Regions from separate parts of the Serratia sp. TSA_130.1 genome, predicted to be linked through region 3. Evidence: riboswitches for the same ligand, from Rfam matches in the RefSeq annotation. Region 3 holds a riboswitch; each other region holds the start of a gene.
What was found. A riboswitch is a leader RNA that binds a small molecule or an ion and turns the genes downstream of it on or off. The one in region 3 is predicted to bind thiamine pyrophosphate.

Region 1 (4,278 bases), on a different contig from region 3:
CGCCAGTCCGGCGCCTGGGTGATGGCGCTGACCACCGCCACGCTGCCGACGCCGCACGCCAGCACCGCCGGTACGCGATCGATACTGATCCCGCCGATCGCCACCGTCGGGTAATCCGCCAAACCGGCGATGTGGCGTTTTAACTCCGCCAGCCCCTGCGGCGCCGAAGGCATGTCTTTGGTCTGGGTGGGGAAGATGTGCCCCAGCGCGATGTAGGAGGGTTTCACCGCCAGCGCGCGCGCCAGCTCGGCATCGTCATGGGTGGAAACGCCGAGCCGCAGCCCGGCGCGGTGAATGGCCGCCAGATCGGTGGTATCGAGATCTTCCTGGCCCAGATGCACGCCGTAGGCGCCGTGCTTGATCGCCAGCCGCCAGTAATCGTTGATGAACAGCCGCGCCTGATAACGCCGGCCCAGCGCGATGGCGGCGGCGATATCCTCTTCGACCTGCTCGTCCGGCAGATCCTTGATGCGCAGCTGGATCGTGGTAACGCCGGCCTCCAGCAGACGAGCGATCCATTCCACGCTGTCGACGACCGGGTAAAGCCCCAGTTTGTGGGGCGTCGCCGGGAAGGGCGTCGTGATATCAGTCATTGCTCGTCTCCTCCTGCAGATTGCCGGCGCTGTGATACAGCTCGCTGCCGCGGGCGCGGAACTCGGCGGACATTTTTTCCATGCCGGTCAGCTGCACCTCGATCGGTTTGGCGGCCTCTTGGGCGGCGGCGTAGTCGCGCACCTCTTGTGAAATCTTCATCGAGCAGAATTTCGGTCCGCACATCGAGCAGAAGTGAGCGATCTTGCCGGACTCCTGCGGCAGGGTTTCGTCGTGATAGGCGCGCGCGGTGGCCGGATCGAGCGCCAGATTGAACTGATCTTCCCAGCGGAATTCGAAACGCGCCTTGGACATGGCGTTATCGCGAATTTGCGCGCCCGGATGGCCTTTGGCCAGATCGGCGGCGTGGGCGGCGATCTTGTAGGTGATCAGGCCCTGTTTGACGTCCTCTTTATTCGGCAGGCCGAGGTGCTCTTTCGGCGTGACGTAACACAGCATGGCGCAGCCGAACCAGCCAATCATCGCCGCGCCGATGCCGGAGGTGAAATGGTCATAGCCCGGGGCGATATCGGTGGTCAGCGGGCCAAGGGTGTAGAACGGCGCTTCGTGGCAATGTTCCAGCTCTTCGGTCATGTTGCGGCGGATCATCTGCATCGGCACGTGGCCCGGGCCTTCAATCATCACTTGTACGTCGTATTCCCAGGCGATTTTGGTCAGCTCGCCCAGCGTATGCAGCTCGGCGAACTGGGCCTCGTCGTTGGCGTCCTGAATCGAACCGGGGCGCAGGCCGTCGCCGAGCGACAGCGAAACGTCGTAGGCGGCGCAGATCTCGCAGATTTCACGGAAGTGCTGATAGAGGAAGTTTTCCTGATGGTGCGACAGACACCATTTGGCCATGATCGAGCCGCCGCGCGACACGATGCCGGTCAGGCGTTTGGCGGTCATCGGCACGTAGCGCAGCAGCACGCCGGCGTGGATGGTGAAGTAATCGACCCCTTGTTCAGCCTGTTCCAGCAGCGTATCGCGGAACATCTCCCAGGTGAGGTTTTCCGCCACGCCGTTGACCTTCTCCAGCGCCTGGTAGATAGGCACGGTGCCGATGGGCACCGGGCTGTTACGCAGGATCCACTCGCGGGTTTCGTGAATATAGCGGCCGGTGGAGAGATCCATCACGGTGTCTGCGCCCCAGCGGGTGGCCCACACCAGCTTCTCCACCTCTTCTTCGATCGACGACGTGACCGCCGAGTTGCCGATATTGGCGTTCACCTTCACCAGGAAATTGCGGCCGATGATCATCGGCTCCGCCTCCGGGTGATTGATGTTGGCAGGAATGATGGCGCGGCCGGCGGCCACTTCCTGGCGCACGAACTCCGGCGTGATGTTGTCCGGCAGGTTGGCGCCCCAGCCCTGGCCCGGATGCTGGTGGCGTAGCACCTCGCCGCGAATGCGTTCGCGCCCCATGTTTTCACGGATGGCGATAAACTCCATCTCCGGGGTGACGATGCCGGCGCGGGCATAGTGCAGCTGGGTAACGCACTTGCCCGGCAACGCCTTGCGCGGCAGCGGCAGATGTTCGAAGCGCAGGTGATCCAGCCCCTCGTCCGCCAGACGCTGTTGGGTGAAGCCGGAACTGGCGCCGCTCAGGGTCGCAGTATCGCCGCGCGCGTCGATCCAGCCGGCGCGCAGCTTGGCCAGGCCGGCGTGCACATCGAGCTCGGCCTGCGGATCGCCGTATGGGCCCGCGGTGTCATATACCGGGATCGCCTCGTTCTGTTCATACTGCGGGCTATCTTTGCTGCCGCCGACCAGGGTCGGGCTGAGCTGAATTTCGCGCATCGGCACCTGGATATCGCGGCGCGAGCCCTGCAGGTAGATGCGGCGTGAGTTTGGGAAAGCCATGCCTTGCAGCGTGTCGATAAACTGCTGGGCGGCTTCGCGTTGCGCTTTACGGGCGCGCGGTGGATTAACGTTAGACATAGCAAGTTCCTACCAGTGTGTTGGGTTGGGAAAGTTGCTTGTCTGGAGCTCGGAGGGAGTAATGATGGTGGCCGATAAGGCTGGACGCCCGCAAAGGGAAGGCCGTGCCTGTGGCGATAGATTACTCTTGTTCCCTTCGCGGGTATTAGCCCGATCAGGTTCCGCGGATCCCGAATTAACGGTCTCAGCCTGGCTGATTCGATGAACAAATCAGGCGCTAGGCACTCCGACAAGATGCCCCCCAGTATAGGAGGGATAAGAAAAAAAACTATAAAATTTTAACGCGCCGGATCCAGCGCCTGGTCCGGCAGCGGTTGCTGCGCGGCCTCCGCTTCCAACAGGATCAGCTTATCTTCCAGCGCAAAGCGCGCCGCCAGCGTTTCGCCGATATCCGACAAGGCCTGATGGAATTCCAGACAGACCTCCTGATCGATATCCACTTCGGTATAGCGATCGTGGAACGCCATGATCTGTTCGGTATTGGCCCATAGCTTGGGGTAGATGTTCACCGCCAGCGACATTTTCGGACTGGCTGCGCCTTCCACTTGTTTGATAATTCTGTCATAGATATGAAAATGCCCTGCGGAGAGGTAATCCACCAGGTTATGGCAAAAGTTCTCCAGCGCTTTTTCATTCAGCGGCGTATGCTTTTCTTTATTCGGTTTGAGGCCTACCAGCGTGCAGTAGGCGACCAGCAACTGCTTGCGGGCCTGAAGCCATTGATCAACTAATTCATTACTACCGCCAACGCGCTGAGTCAGCCTTTCCAAACGGTTGAGCATGTTTGACTCCGTGTAAGTAATAAAAGTAACCGGTAAGTTATTAAAATGTAACAAAGCCGATTTGTAGAGTGCCAGTGAAGCTGAGGTTGTGCAACAACGATATGGAACTTGCATTAACGGGCAATGAAAACGGCTGGTGGATCGTCAGCCATGAAAGCAAACTTTGGTTACCGAACGGTGAATTGCCGTCGGGGACGGCCGCCGTCCTCGGGCTGCAGGGCCACATGGCGCGCATCATCGGTGAGTGGGAGGGCGCGCCGGTCTGGCTGGTGCGCCAGGCGATGCCGCGGGAGATGGGATCGGTGCGTCAGCTGTTGGATCAGGATCGTGGTCTGTTCCAGCTTGCCGGGCGCGGCGTGCAGCTGGCGGATTTCTACCGCTCCCATCGCTTTTGCGGCTACTGCGGCCATGAGATGCATCTCAGCCGCACCGAAAGCGCCTGCCTCTGCGGCCACTGCAAAGAACGGTACTACCCGCAGATTGCGCCCTGCGTGATCGTCGCCATTCGGCGCGACGATCAGATCCTGCTGGCGCAGCACGTGCGCCATCGCGGCGGTATCCACACGGTGCTGGCCGGTTTCGTCGAAGTGGGCGAAACGCTGGAGCAGGCGGTGGCGCGCGAAGTGATGGAAGAGAGCAATATCGAAATCAAGAACCTGCGCTACGTCACTTCACAACCCTGGCCGTTCCCACACTCGCTGATGATGGCCTTTATGGCCGATTACCATCAGGGCGACCTTCGTCACGATCCCAAGGAGCTGCTTAACGCCGGCTGGTATCGCTACGACCAACTGCCGCTGTTGCCGCCGCCCGGCACCGTGGCGCGCCGGTTGATTGAGGACACCGTGGCGCTGTGCCGGGAAGAATAATGTACAATGGCCGGCAGATTATTAAGGGAGCCCCATAAATGACTGAGTTGAAGAACGATCGCTACCTGCGCGCGCTGTTGCGCCAGCCGGTGGATGTG
Region 2 (4,278 bases), on a different contig from region 3:
CAGCAGCACGGTCATCAGCACCAAAATAAACAGCGCGGTGAAGCAGACGTCGGTCTGCATGCGCGCGTTGGCGTTCAGCATCACGTAGCCCAGCCCCTCGGCCGAGCCGACCCATTCGCCGATGATGGCGCCGATCGGCGCGACGGCGGCGGCCATGCGCAGGCCGGAGCCGAAGGCCGGCAGCGCCGCCATCACCCGCACGTGCCGCAGCTGCGCCCAGCGCGAAGCGCGCATCGTGCGCGCCAGATCGAGATAGTCGTTGTTGACCCGGCGCAGCCCGTCGAAAAAGGCCGACACCACCGGGAAGAAGATCACCAGCACCGCCATCGCCACTTTGGCGCTCATGCCGAAGCCGAACCACAGCACCAGCAATGGGGCCAGGGCGAACACCGGTATCGCCTGGCTGGTGACCACCAGTGGCATCAGCCAGCGCTGCAGGCGCGGCGAGAAGATCATGCACAGCGCCAGCGCCGCGCCGAGCAGCACGCCGAGCGCGAGACCGCTGACGATCTCCGAAGCCGTGACCAGCGTGTGCCAGGCGAGATAGCCGCGTCCGTCCCACAGCGCCTGCGCCACCGCGCCCGGCGTGGGCAGCAGAAAGGCCGGAATGCCGCTTTGCGCCGCCAGCCACCACAGCAGCAGCAGGCCGATGAAGACCGTCAACCCACGCCGCAGACGGGTGAAGCCGCGCTCTTTGGCGATATTCATTGCGCTGCCCTCACCATTTGCAGCAGCAGCTCGGCCTGGCTTTTCAGCAGGTCGGCGTCATCCGGCGCGCGCGGCGGTTGCCCGCGGATGCGGTGGGTATCGTCGAGGCCCAGCGGCCAGGGCGACAGCACCAGCAGCCGGTGGCTCAGGCGGCAAGCCTCCATCGGGTCGTGAGTGATCAGCAGCACGGTATTTTGCGCCAGCAGCTCGGCGGCCAGGCTCTGGATCTCGGCGCGGGTAATGGCGTCCAGCGCGGAAAAGGGTTCGTCCATCAGCACGATTGGCTGGCGTTCGTAGAGCGTGCGGGCGATGGCGGCGCGCTGGCGCATGCCGCCGGACAGCGCGGCGGGCAGGCTGCGGCTATGCGCGGCCAGGCCTACGCGCTCGAGCAGATGCGCTGTCCATGCCCGATCCGGCGCTTCGCCGCGCAGCCGCGAGCCGAGGGCGACATTGTCTTCGACGCTCAGCCACGGGTAGAGCAGGTCTTTTTGCCCCATGTAGGCGATGCGCCCGGCGATCGGCAGGCCGTCGCTGCCGCTCACCGTACCCGAGCTGGCCTGCGCCAGCCCGGCGATGATCTTCAGCAGGCTGGTTTTGCCGGCGCCGCTGGCGCCGAGCAGGGAGACGAAGCTGCCGCCGGCGATGTCGAAGCTCAGCCGCTCAAAGATCGTCTGTTGACCGAAGCGCAGAGTGAGATCCCGCACCTGGATGCCGGGCGGGAGGCGCGGGGAGATCATGAGGCGTTCAGCCCCATTTGCCAAAATGCCGCTTCCAGCTGAGTGGCGGTGGTGAAAATCTGCGTCAGCTCGGTAAAGCGGCTTTGTGCGCCGCGCTGGTGGCCGACGGTTTCCAGCAGTTCGATGGCGGCGCGCACGCCGGCCAGATAGCCCTCGTCGCCGTAGTTGCGGATCCAGGAGGCGTAAGGATTGCCCTCCATTTGGGTGGCGGGATCGTGCAGCAGCCGCAGGCCGATTTCGGCATAACCGGCCACGCAGGGCAGCAGGCCGGCCAGCAGATCGAGGGCGTCGCCGGCATGGCCGATGTCCAGCACGTAGCGGGTGTAGTTCATGGTTTCCGCCGCCTCCGGTTGGGCGGCGATCTGCGCTTCGCTCAGCCCCCATTCGGCGCAGTAGGCCACGTGCAGCGGCAGCTCGGCGACGATGCCGTTGAGCGAGGCGGTGGCGGCGCGCATTTCCGGCAAGGTGCGCAGCTTGCTGACCAGCAGCGCGTAGGCGCGGGCGAAGTGCAGCAGGAACAGGTAGTCTTGGGTCAGGTAACGGCGAAAAGCGCGTTCAGGCAAGGTGCCGGCGGCCAACTGCTGCAGAAACGGGTGTTCGACGTAATTTTGCCAGTGGCTGCCGGCCTGTTGGCGCAGCCGGCCGTAAAGACCGCTTTCGAACAGGGTGGTGATGGACATGGGACCTCCTTGAGTCAGTGGAGATCCGGGCACGCTGAGGTATGAACAGACAACGGGTGATCGCGCGGTTGCCTAACCGTCCCTTCGCTGGCATGACCCAGATCAGGTTCAAAGGGTTCGGCTTGCGCCATCTCAGCCCGTAACAGGACACCCCTCGGAGCTGCCTGTTATACGACATTTGTTTTTTGATTACAATCGCCGGGCGGCGCGGCGGCAATCGGTTCGTTTAGTGCGATCGGGGGCGATTTTGCTGGCGCAAAGCGCGCGGTTTTTGTCACTGTAGGCCCATGTTTTGCCTCTGAGGATGATGCCCGATGAAAAAAATTGGTTTTCTCTCGTTTGGCCACTGGTCGCCTTCCGCCCAGTCCGGCACCCGTTCCGCGGCGGATGCGCTGCTGCAGTCCATCGATCTGGCGGTCGCCGCCGAAGATCTGGGGGCGGACGGCGCCTATTTTCGCGTACACCACTTTGCACGCCAGCTGGGGTCGCCGTTCCCGCTGCTGGCCGCCATCGGCGCCAAAACCCAACGCATCGAGATCGGCACCGGCGTGATCGACATGCGTTATGAAAATCCGCTGTACATGGTGGAAGACGCCGGCGCGGCGGATCTGATCGCCGGCGGGCGGCTGCAGCTCGGCATCAGCCGCGGCTCGCCGGAGCAGGTGATCGACGGCTGGCGCTATTTCGGCTATGCCCCGGCCGATGGCGAGACCGATGCGGACATGGCCCGCCGCCATACCGAAGTGTTCCTGGAAGCGCTGCGCGGCGAAGGGTTCGCCGAGCCCAATCCACAGCCGATGTTCCCGAATCCGCCTGGGCTGCTGCGGCCGGAGCCGTTTTCCGCCGGGCTGCGCGACCGCATCTGGTGGGGCGCCGGCTCGAACGCCACCGCCGTCTGGGCGGCGAAGCTGGGCATGAACCTGCAAAGCTCGACGCTCAAGAACGACGAAACCGGCGAACCCTTTCATATCCAGCAGGCCAAGCAGATCCGCGCCTATCGCGCGGCCTGGCAAGAGGCGGGCCATGCGCGCGAGCCGCGGGTTTCCGTCAGCCGCAGCATCTTCGCGCTGGTGGATCAGCGGGATCGCAACTACTTCGGCGGCAGCGGTAAGGAAGGCGACCAACTGGGGTATATCGATGCGCAAACCCGGGCGATCTTTGGCCGCAGTTACGCCGCAGAACCTGACGCGCTGATCGAACAGCTGGCGCAGGACGAGGCCATCGCCGAAGCGGATACGTTGCTGCTGACCGTGCCTAATCAGCTGGGCGTGGATTACAATGCGCACGTCATCGAATCGATTTTAACCCATGTCGCGCCGGCGCTCGGCTGGCGCTAAACGGAGGAGTGGCATGTCACGCATTTTCATTACCGGTTCGGTCGATGGGCTGGGCCGCGCCGCCGCGCAAACGCTGTTGGACGAAGGGCATCAGGTGATTCTGCATGCGCGCGCACCCGGCCGTCTGGACGCGGTGCGCGATCTGCTGGATCGCGGTGCACAGGCGGCGATCGGCGATTTGTCCGATGTGCAGCAGACTCGGCAGCTTGCCGAGCAGGTCAATCGCCTCGGCCGTCCGGACGCGGTGATCCACAATGCCGGCATGTTCACCGGGCCGCAGGTGATGCCGGTGAACGTCATAGCGCCCTACCTGCTGACGGCCCTGATCGAACGTCCCAAGCGAATCGTCTACCTGAGCAGCAGTATGCACTTTGACGGCGTGGCGGAGCTGAACGGCGTAGACTGGCTTGGCGGCGCCGCAGGTTCTTATTCGGACAGCAAGCTGTTCGTCACCACGCTGGCCGCCGCCGTGGCGCGCCTGTGGCCCGACGTCATCAGCAGCGCGGTCGATCCCGGCTGGGTGCCGACCAAAATGGGCGGCGCGGACGCGCCCGACGATCTGGCGCTGGGGCATGTGACGCAGGCATGGCTGGTGAGCAGCGATGAACCGCAGGCCCTGGCCTCCGGCGGCTATTGGCATCATCAGCAGCGCTTCGAGCCTCACGCGGCGGTACACGACGAGGCGTTTCAAACGGCGCTGCTGGCGCAATTGGCGCGCGCCGGCGGGGTGAGCTTGCCGCAGGTTTAAATGGCTATTCCTTCTAGGCCCGTCGGGTTGCCGGCGGGCTTTTTTATGCCTGCAGGGTGAACCGACGG
Region 3 (4,278 bases):
TGCCGTGGGTGTGGCGGGTGGCGACGCGCGGCGCCGTAAAGCGCTGCTCGCCTTCGGCGGTAAACAACCAGTCCGGGCTCTCGCTTTCGCTCAGGTGGCCGCCCTTCATCAGCACAGCCCGACAGCCCATCGCCAGCAGCGCCCGCCCCTGCTCGCGCATCTGCGCTTCATCTTCCGCCGGCGCGCACGCCAGCAGCGCCGCCGCTTCCGGCAGGTTCGGCGTAATGATCGACACCAGCGGCAACAGCTCGCGCCGGATAGACGCCACCGCCTCCGGCGCCAACAGCGGATCGCCGCTTTTCGCCAGCATCACGGTATCCAGCACCACGAATTCCGGCCGGTAATGGCGCAGCCGTTCGGCCACCGCCTGCACGATGTCGGCGTTGGCCAGCATGCCGATCTTGACGCTGTCGATGCGCACGTCGCTGAACACCGAGTCCAGCTGCGCGGCGACGAACGCCGGATCGATGTAATACACCGACTGCACGCCGCGGGTATTTTGCGCCACCAGCGCGGTGATCACCGAGGTGCCGTAGGCGCCGAGCGCCGAGAAGGCCTTCAAATCGGCCTGAATACCGGCGCCGCCGCTGGGATCGGTGCCGGCGATGGTCAGCGCGTTAATGCGTTTCATCACAGATCCTCCCCGCGCAGTTGATACAGCGCATCGAGGAACGCCGGCGTAAAGCTGCCCGGCCCGCCGGCCTGTCTGGCCGCGAGACCGCCGCAGTGGGACATCACCCGGCAAGCGGTCGCCACGTTGTCCAGGCGATCGCCCGGCAGGGCGCAAAACGCCGCCACGACCGCCGACAGCGCGCAGCCGGTGCCCACCACCCGCGTCATCAGTGGGGAACCGCCTTCGATCGCCCAATCGCGTTGGCCGTCGGTGACGTAATCCACCGCGCCGGTGACCGCCACCACCGCGCCGCTGCGCTGCGCCAGCTCACGCGCGGCGGGCAAGGCCGCCAGCGAATCGTCGCCGCTGTCCACGCCGCGGCCGCTGGCCAGCAACCCGCTGAGCGCCATGATTTCCGAGGCGTTGCCGCGTATCGCCGCCGGTTTCTCGTCCAGCAGCTGTTTGGCGAAGGCGGTGCGGTAGGAGAGCGCGCCGACCGCCACCGGATCCAGCGTCCAGGGCTTGCCGGCCCGATTGGCGGCGGCCACCGCCGCCCGCATCGATTCGGCGCGCAGCGCATTGAGGGTACCGACGTTGATCAGCAGGCCGTCGGCCAGCGCGCTGAACTGCGCCGCCTCTTGCGGCTCCACCACCATCGCCGGGGAGGTGCCGAGCGCCAATAGCACGTTGGCGGTCAGCGATTGCACCACTTCGTTGGTCAGGCAGTGGATCAGCGGAGGCCGCTGTTGGAATTGGGTCAGACAGGCCGCGGCGCGGGCGCCGGGTAGTGCATCAGGTCGAGCGATCATATTCCTCCCAACCGGCGTTCAAGAAGGCGGCGCCGGTTGAGCGGCCGTGACTTCCCTACGCTGGCATTATCCAGATCAGGTAATACGGGTATTTCTCAGCCTTCACGCGGAAGGGCACCCCGAGTCATTTGTAAAACAAAATCAAAAGTTTGTGATTAACGTCCCGTTAATCCCTATTCTGGATCATGCCAGTGGGAAGCCAAAGACTCAACCCTAAAAAATCCTCTGTGTCCCAGTTTGTGTCTCACGTTGTATCCCACAGATAAATGGCAGGCACAAAAACCGCCCATAAGGCGGCTTAATAAAATTAATTCAGTTGTGAGGATTTAAAATAAATCTATTTTCTGCAAACGTTTTCTTCATACAGTCGAAGTGCTTTTGCCAATTCCAATTGGAATACAAAGGACAGACGGGAACGGCTGATCTTAATACCGTCAATAATGATGTATGAAGGGTAAACAGTGACCATACGCCTCATGTATTGGAAGTGTTTAGGCTAGTTTGACTTATCGTTATTCATTGTGTGCCATCCGTCTGGGCGGGGGTAATCCCGGCAACGGATGATTGATATAAATTTAAAAAAATAAATAAGTTAATTTAAAACCAAATCCAGAGGTGTACACTGACGAGCCTCCCTCAGCCTACCATATACCCGAAATAAAATGGGGTGGGTTATGGTCCTCATAAGTGGGAAAATATCTAGGAGTTTGGGCAGTTCTGCCAGGCAGGGTAACCAGACACTCAGATGTGAGTGTGCTATTGTCTAAAAGTCGTAAGCTAGTAAATTAATATGAAAAGGCGAGCTATTAGGCTCGCCTTTCTACTTTTGTAGAATCTAATCACTAGCAATTAGAACACGTTAACAATATAAATTCAGGAGTAAACCGAGTCAAAAAAAATACCTTTCAGGGTGGCGTTTACGAGGATGAATGGTTTTTACATTACATTCACCCTTGAACATACATTCATTTAAAGGAAAGATAAAAGACTATTTTTTGATTTTTCGATAAAATCAGACTTACGTCTTATAGTAAGTCTGATTTTAAAATAGATCATTTTTTGTCGGTTATAGCAGGGACACCTTTAATCGTAAATTTTTTATCACCACCATAATATAATGGTGATTTAAAATAAGGCCCTTTATTAACAATCACAGCAGTTTGGATTAAACCATCAATGGCATCAGCTAGGCCATCATCTAAAAAAGCGATAGAATCATCACCTTGTGGATATCCTTCTGTTATGACCTGACATTCGATATAAGGATGACCAATGCACTCTATTAAGTAGCGCTCAAAGACCTCTCGAGGTAGAGCTAGTCCAAATTCACGCCAAGCATATTTCCGCCCCCAATAGTAGCCATCGGACTCAGAATGCTTTACCCTCGAATCATTTTTCCCTTTATTTTCATCATGTTTCTGTTTAGACATATTACGAGCATATTGATAGCTAAAGTCTTTGTCTAGAACAGATGACTTTGATAAACATGATGTATCAATAGTCTTTATACCATTATGCTCAGTGAATCCAATATTATATCTTTCTCCTTCGATGACTACATCCTCAATGTTGGCTTCAAACTGATAGGTAGTGTCAGTTGTTGCTGGCTGGAAAGTATGGAGATAACGGCCATTTCCTAAGTCATGCTTTTGATAATTTGTAATTATCAGATCATGAATAGTCTTTAGCTCTCGTGATTTCATAAAACACCCCTAAGTTAAATCATGTTTGAACATAAACTTAAATTGTTATTCTGTTGAATAGGCAATCAAGGCAAATCTATTAAAATTTATCACGTGCATAAATTATCATTTTTCTTGAGCGAGATATTAATTTTTCGAGTTCTTTTGTCTCTCGATCAACTTTGTAATGATCACAAATTGTTTCTTTTGAACATGTAATCGCCAGAGCCTCTGAAAACTCTAAGTTTGTTAAAAAACTTGGGTGAATATTCTCAATAAATTCATTATCAATCAGAAAATTATTTACTTCAGATAGAAAAGTATCAGCATTGTTGCAAACTGAATCAGGCAAATCAAATTCAACTATTTGATTGCTACATTCTCGGTCTCGCCACACTGAAATTTCAACAAGATTTTGATCTAACATACAAACCTCTTTTAGACTGAGCCGAATAATATTTTTAACATAAGAACTTCAAGCTATTTGTAATTTTCCAGATTACTGACTAATTCTTTTCGTTCCTGTAGCAAATCAGAGTGTATTTTTTGAGACATTGGATCTGTTAGATCAAATGCACCTTTTCCCAAGTTGAGATTTTTAACCCCATCAATAAGTGCAGTTCTTACAAGTTCTTTATCATCAGCATCATTTACATTATCCATCAATTCAAGAATATTTTTATGTAATTCCAAGATTGAATTATATATTGACATGACTGAATTTTTTTTGTGTGTTTTAGTCTTATAGCTAATTTCATTTATTTTTTTATTAATATTCTCAAGCGAACCAACAATACCCTTCCTAGCCTCAACTCTAATAATTTCTTTTTTACTCCTTGATTTAGTTTGGAACAAAACTTCAGCGTTGACAACATCACTAAGTCTTGCCACATCAGAAACTATTGTTTTAATTCCTTCCCTATATGAGGAATAGTTTGTTACAAAATTACCGACTGGAGTAAGAGCATTTAATAAAACACAAACACTACCATATGCAGTGATACGAGCTTTAATAGAGCCATCTTCAAAGGAAACATCAATATCAACATCATCATAAAGAAAGAACTTCATCCTCTCTTCGGCATGTTTTTTGATGATATTTTTTATCCTTTCAATAGCCTCTTGTTTCTCTTTCCCTTTTACTGTCGCAAGCCACTCAGGCTCTACATGAACA
Region 4 (4,278 bases), on a different contig from region 3:
CCGGCCATTCGACGAAGCGGAACTGCTGCCAGCCGTTCATGCCCAGCTGGGCGGCCAGCTGGCGCTGTTCCACCGGAATATTCTCCAGCGCCTGCAGCAACAGGCGGGTAGCCAGCGGCAGGTTAAAGAACAGGTGCGCCAGCAGAATGCCCTGCAGCCCGTAGGGCGAGAAATCATACTCGACGCCCAGCCAGCCGCACAGCGTCGCCAGCCAGCCCTGGCGCCCATAGACGCTGAGCAGGCCGAACACCGCCACCAGCACCGGCAGCACCAGCGTCATGGCGCACAGTCGCAGCAGCAACTGCCGGCCGGGGAAACGACGCCGGTAGAGCGCGCGCGCCAGCAGAATGGCGGGCAGCACCGAAATCAGCGCCGACAGCAGCGCCTGCAGGAAAGTGAAGCGCACCACGTGCCACAGGTAGCTGTCCTGCCACAGGCCGCGCCAGCCGCTGTCCGGCGAGTGACGCCACAGCGAGCCCATCGCCAGCGCGGCGACCAGCAGGATCATGCCGGCGGCCAGCAGCCCCGGCCAGAGCCAGCGGGGGATCAGCGGCTGACGGCGGTTTGCCATGCCCGGATCCAGCCGCCGCGTTGTGTGGCCACCTCTTCGGCGCTGTATTGCAGCGCGGTATGCGGCACGTTCATCTGTTCAAAGCCGACGGGCAGCGGGGTGTTGATCACCGGGTACATCCAGTTGCCGGTCGGGATGGTGTTCTGGAATGCCGGCGTCACCATGAACTGCATGAAACGCTCCGCCAGCTCAGGCTGTTTGGCGGCCTTCAGTTTGCCGGCCACTTCCACCTGCAGGTAGTGGCCTTCGCTGAACGTGGCGGCGGCGTAGCGGTCTTTTTTCTCGGCGATCAGATGATAGGCGGGGGAGGTGGTGTAGCTGAGCACCAGATCGCCTTCGCCTTTCAGGAACAGGCCGTAGGCTTCGCTCCAGCCTTTGGTGACGGTCACGGTCTTTTTCGCCAACTGCTGCCAGGCGGCCGGCGCCTTGTCGCCATACACTTTTTGCATCCACAGCAGCAGGCCGAGGCCCGGCGTGCTGGTGCGCGGATCTTCGTAGATCACCTTCCAGTCACGATCGCTGCTGACCAGCTCCTGCAGGCTTTTCGGCGGGTTCTTCAGTTTTTCCTTGTCGTAGACGAAGGCGAAGTACCCGTAGTCGTAAGGCACGAAGGTCGCGTCCTGCCAGCCGCCCGGCACCGTCAGTTTGGCGGTGTCCACGCCGCTCGGCGCGAACAGGCCGGTTTGCTGCGCCGCCTGCAGCAGGTTGTTGTCCAGCCCCAGCACCACGTCGGCGGCGCTGTTCTTGCCTTCCATGCGCAGGCGGTTCAGCAGTGAGACGCCGTCTTCCAGCGCCACGAACTTCAGCTCACAGTCGCACTCGGCTTCGAAGGCTTTTTTCACCGCCGGGCCTGGGCCCCAGTCGGCGGCGAAGGAATCGTAGGTGTAAACCGTCAGCGTCGGCTTGGCGAACACCGGCGCGGCGCACAGCAGCAATAAGCAGGGCAGATATTTTTTGACCACGTTGCACTCCTGAAAAATAAGGGGGCAAGGGCATCTGAGGGGGCGAGGCGGCGTCGCCGGTTCGCTGGGCTCAAATCCCTCCGCCGGTATTGACCGGATCAGGTTCGACGGGTGTGCTCTCAGCGGAAAATCGGGCTTATCACGCGGCCCGACTCTCCGCACCCCGTTGAGACGGCGCTATTGTAAAGATTAACCGACCCGGGCGAAAGGCGCTTATGCCTCCGGCGGGGCAAACCAGGCTGACTTGAAGTCGAACCAGCCGAGGGTGTTCATTCGCACGCCGCGCATGCTGCGCTGGCCGTGCAGCTGCAGCCAGTGGTGGAACAGCGGATGCAGTTGGTGATTGCTGACCAGGCGCTGGCAGAACTCCGCCAGCGGCAGACGGTTGGCGCGCCATAGCGCCGCATCCTGCGCCAGGTCCTCGCTCATGCAATGCTGCATCAGCGGCAGCTCGTACAGCGTGGCGAACAGCGAAAACTCCAGCGGCAGATAGAAGTTGGCGCTGCCGAGCCACAGATCGCTGCGCGCGTCGCCCTGGTGCCAGGTCGCGTAATCCACGCTTTGCACGATCAGGCGGATGCCGTGCTGCGCCAGCAGCGGCTCGATCGCCTGGCGGATGGCGTGGAACTCCGAATGCTCATTGAAGTGAGTCAGCGTCAGTTCGGTCAGCCCCGCCGGTTTGGGCTGCTGCGCCAGCGCGCGGTTGTGGTGCCAGCGCGGCAGCAGGCCGTACGCCGGCGACCAATAGCGCTGGTAGAGCGGCCCGGCGTGGCTCAGCAGCGAAATGGGGTTGATCAATTCGCACAGCCAGCTGCGCATGGCGGGATCGGCCGCCAAGGGAGAGCGCTGATCGAACAGCAGGAAGTAGCAGCCTTCTTCCAGCCGGCTTTCCAGCTCGCTGTTGCCGGTTTCATCGCCCTGCAGCTGTACGCCGGAGTGCACCAGTTCTTCGGAGAATTCCGGCAGCACCCAGATGTTGACCTCATCGATCAGCGCCCGGTAGCCGAAATAGTCATCGAAGGCGTGGATCTTCATCTGGCTGGGAAGGTTGCGCACCACGCGGTAGGGGCCGGTGCCGATCGGATGGCGGGTGAAGTCCGGCAGATCGCGCCATTCGCGCGGCAGGATCATGGCGTGCACGCTGCCCAGCAGCCAGGGTAACCAGTGGTCGGGGCTGCGCAGATGCACGTCGACAACGAACGGCGTCGGCGAGGTGACGCTTTCGATATGCGAGAACAGCGGTTGCGAGGTCAGACGCGAAAGCGAGCTGATGACGTCCGCCATCTCCAGCTCGCGGCCATGATGAAAATGGATCGCCGGGCGCAGGTAAAACCGCCAGTGCAGCGGCGTCAGCGCCTGCCAATGGTGGGACAGATCGGATTCGAGTTCCCCGTTTTCCTCATTTATGCGCGTCAGGCCGTTGAAGATCTGACGCGCCAAATGGGTCTCGGAACGCCGCAGCGCCGAGCCGGGCAGCAGGTTGTACAACTGCCGATAGTAGAGCACCCGCAGGATATGTTTCCCCTGACGGAAGCTGCGCCCCAGCTGCGACAGCAGCATTTGGCGCACCACGTTTTTGTCGCCCACCAGCTGCACCAACTGATCGATGCGATCCTGCTCCAGCAGCTCCTCGGCCCGCTGTTGCTGCAGCGCCAGGCCGGTGTAATGAAAGGTTAGCCGCGAACGCTTGCCGCGTCCCGACTCCGCCTGCCAGGTGAGCCAGCCCTCCCGCTGCATGGCGCTCAACAGGGAGCGTACGTGGCGCCGCGAGCAGCTCAGCGCCTCCGCCAGCGCCTGCAGCGTGGTGTCGGTGGTTTCACCGTGGCAGCGCTGCCACAGACGGATGAACTGCTGCTGCAATCTGGACGTGGACATAAAAGAGGAACACTCCTGTCTCAACTCGTCAATTTTTCTTTCCCTATATTACGCCGATAATTTTCATCAATGAAAGGGGAGGGCGTAATCATGAAAGCTTTCTTATCCAAATCGTTCTATCAGCGCTATTTCAGCGCGGTGCGTCGGCAGCACGCCGACTGGCTGAGCGTGGTGCCCGAGCAGGCGCGGCTGGCAATATTGGCGCACCTGACGCAATGGGATATCAAAGAGATGAGCGACAAGCAGTATCGCGAGCACCTGTAAGGCGCTGCGGCATAAAAGTTTCTGAGTAATGGTGCTGTTTCACCAGCCAGTGGGTCGCCCCACTGGTTTTTTTATTTGCGGTTAGGGCGATGGACTTGCATTTTCCTCGCCGTGGCCTAAGGTTTTTGCTTCTGCTTTGGGATCAGGGAAGAGGATATGGAACGCCTGAGACGGTTATCACTGCGCATCAACCCCATCTTTGCCGCCTTCCTGCTGATCGCTTTTCTCTCCGGCATCGCCGGCGCGCTGCTGACGCCGACGCTCAGCCTGTTTCTGACCACCGAAGTTAAGGTGCGGCCGCTGTGGGTCGGGTTGTTTTACACCGCCAACGCGGTGGCCGGCATCGTCGTCAGCTTCCTGCTGGCTAAACGTTCCGACACCCGCGGCGATCGGCGCAGGCTGATCCTGCTGTGCTGCCTGATGGCGGTCGGCAACTGCCTGCTGTTCGCTTTCAACCGCGACTACCTGACGCTGATCACCGCCGGGGTGTTGATGTCCGCCGTTGCCAACACCGCCATGCCGCAGATCTTCGCGCTGGCGCGGGAATACGCCGACAGCGAGGCGCGTGAAGTGGTGATGTTCAGTTCGGTGATGCGCGCCCAGCTT

Region 1: linked by a shared signal. The riboswitch ahead of thiC (phosphomethylpyrimidine synthase ThiC) and the one ahead of thiM (hydroxyethylthiazole kinase) in region 3 are both predicted to bind thiamine pyrophosphate.
Region 2: linked by a shared signal. The riboswitch ahead of tenA (thiaminase II) and the one ahead of thiM (hydroxyethylthiazole kinase) in region 3 are both predicted to bind thiamine pyrophosphate.
Region 4: linked by a shared signal. The riboswitch ahead of thiB (thiamine ABC transporter substrate binding subunit) and the one ahead of thiM (hydroxyethylthiazole kinase) in region 3 are both predicted to bind thiamine pyrophosphate.

What each region holds. Positions count from the first base shown of each region.
Region 1 covers NZ_JBQZFS010000013.1:6,849-11,126, reverse strand. The annotation lists gene thiE (thiamine phosphate synthase) at 1-593, opposite strand, end outside; gene thiC (phosphomethylpyrimidine synthase ThiC) at 586-2,529, opposite strand; TPP riboswitch at 2,644-2,768, opposite strand; gene ACUTQY_RS24530 (Rsd/AlgQ family anti-sigma factor) at 2,808-3,311, opposite strand; gene nudC (NAD(+) diphosphatase) at 3,413-4,180, shown strand; gene hemE (uroporphyrinogen decarboxylase) at 4,219-4,278, shown strand, end outside.
Region 2 covers NZ_JBQZFS010000001.1:736,955-741,232, reverse strand. The annotation lists gene ACUTQY_RS03440 (ABC transporter permease) at 1-708, opposite strand, end outside; gene ACUTQY_RS03435 (ABC transporter ATP-binding protein) at 705-1,445, opposite strand; gene tenA (thiaminase II) at 1,442-2,125, opposite strand; TPP riboswitch at 2,188-2,290, opposite strand; gene ACUTQY_RS03425 (LLM class flavin-dependent oxidoreductase) at 2,440-3,462, shown strand; gene ACUTQY_RS03420 (SDR family NAD(P)-dependent oxidoreductase) at 3,476-4,210, shown strand.
Region 3 covers NZ_JBQZFS010000007.1:181,003-185,280, reverse strand. The annotation lists gene thiD (bifunctional hydroxymethylpyrimidine kinase/phosphomethylpyrimidine kinase) at 1-631, opposite strand, end outside; gene thiM (hydroxyethylthiazole kinase) at 631-1,422, opposite strand; TPP riboswitch at 1,458-1,554, opposite strand; gene ACUTQY_RS21140 (hypothetical protein) at 2,475-3,125, opposite strand; gene ACUTQY_RS21135 (hypothetical protein) at 3,205-3,531, opposite strand; gene ACUTQY_RS21130 (hypothetical protein) at 3,585-4,278, opposite strand, start outside.
Region 4 covers NZ_JBQZFS010000003.1:377,706-381,983, forward strand. The annotation lists gene thiP (thiamine/thiamine pyrophosphate ABC transporter permease ThiP) at 1-571, opposite strand, end outside; gene thiB (thiamine ABC transporter substrate binding subunit) at 547-1,533, opposite strand; TPP riboswitch at 1,591-1,709, opposite strand; gene sgrR (HTH-type transcriptional regulator SgrR) at 1,747-3,408, opposite strand; gene sgrT (glucose uptake inhibitor SgrT) at 3,499-3,672, shown strand; gene ACUTQY_RS14885 (sugar efflux transporter) at 3,829-4,278, shown strand, end outside.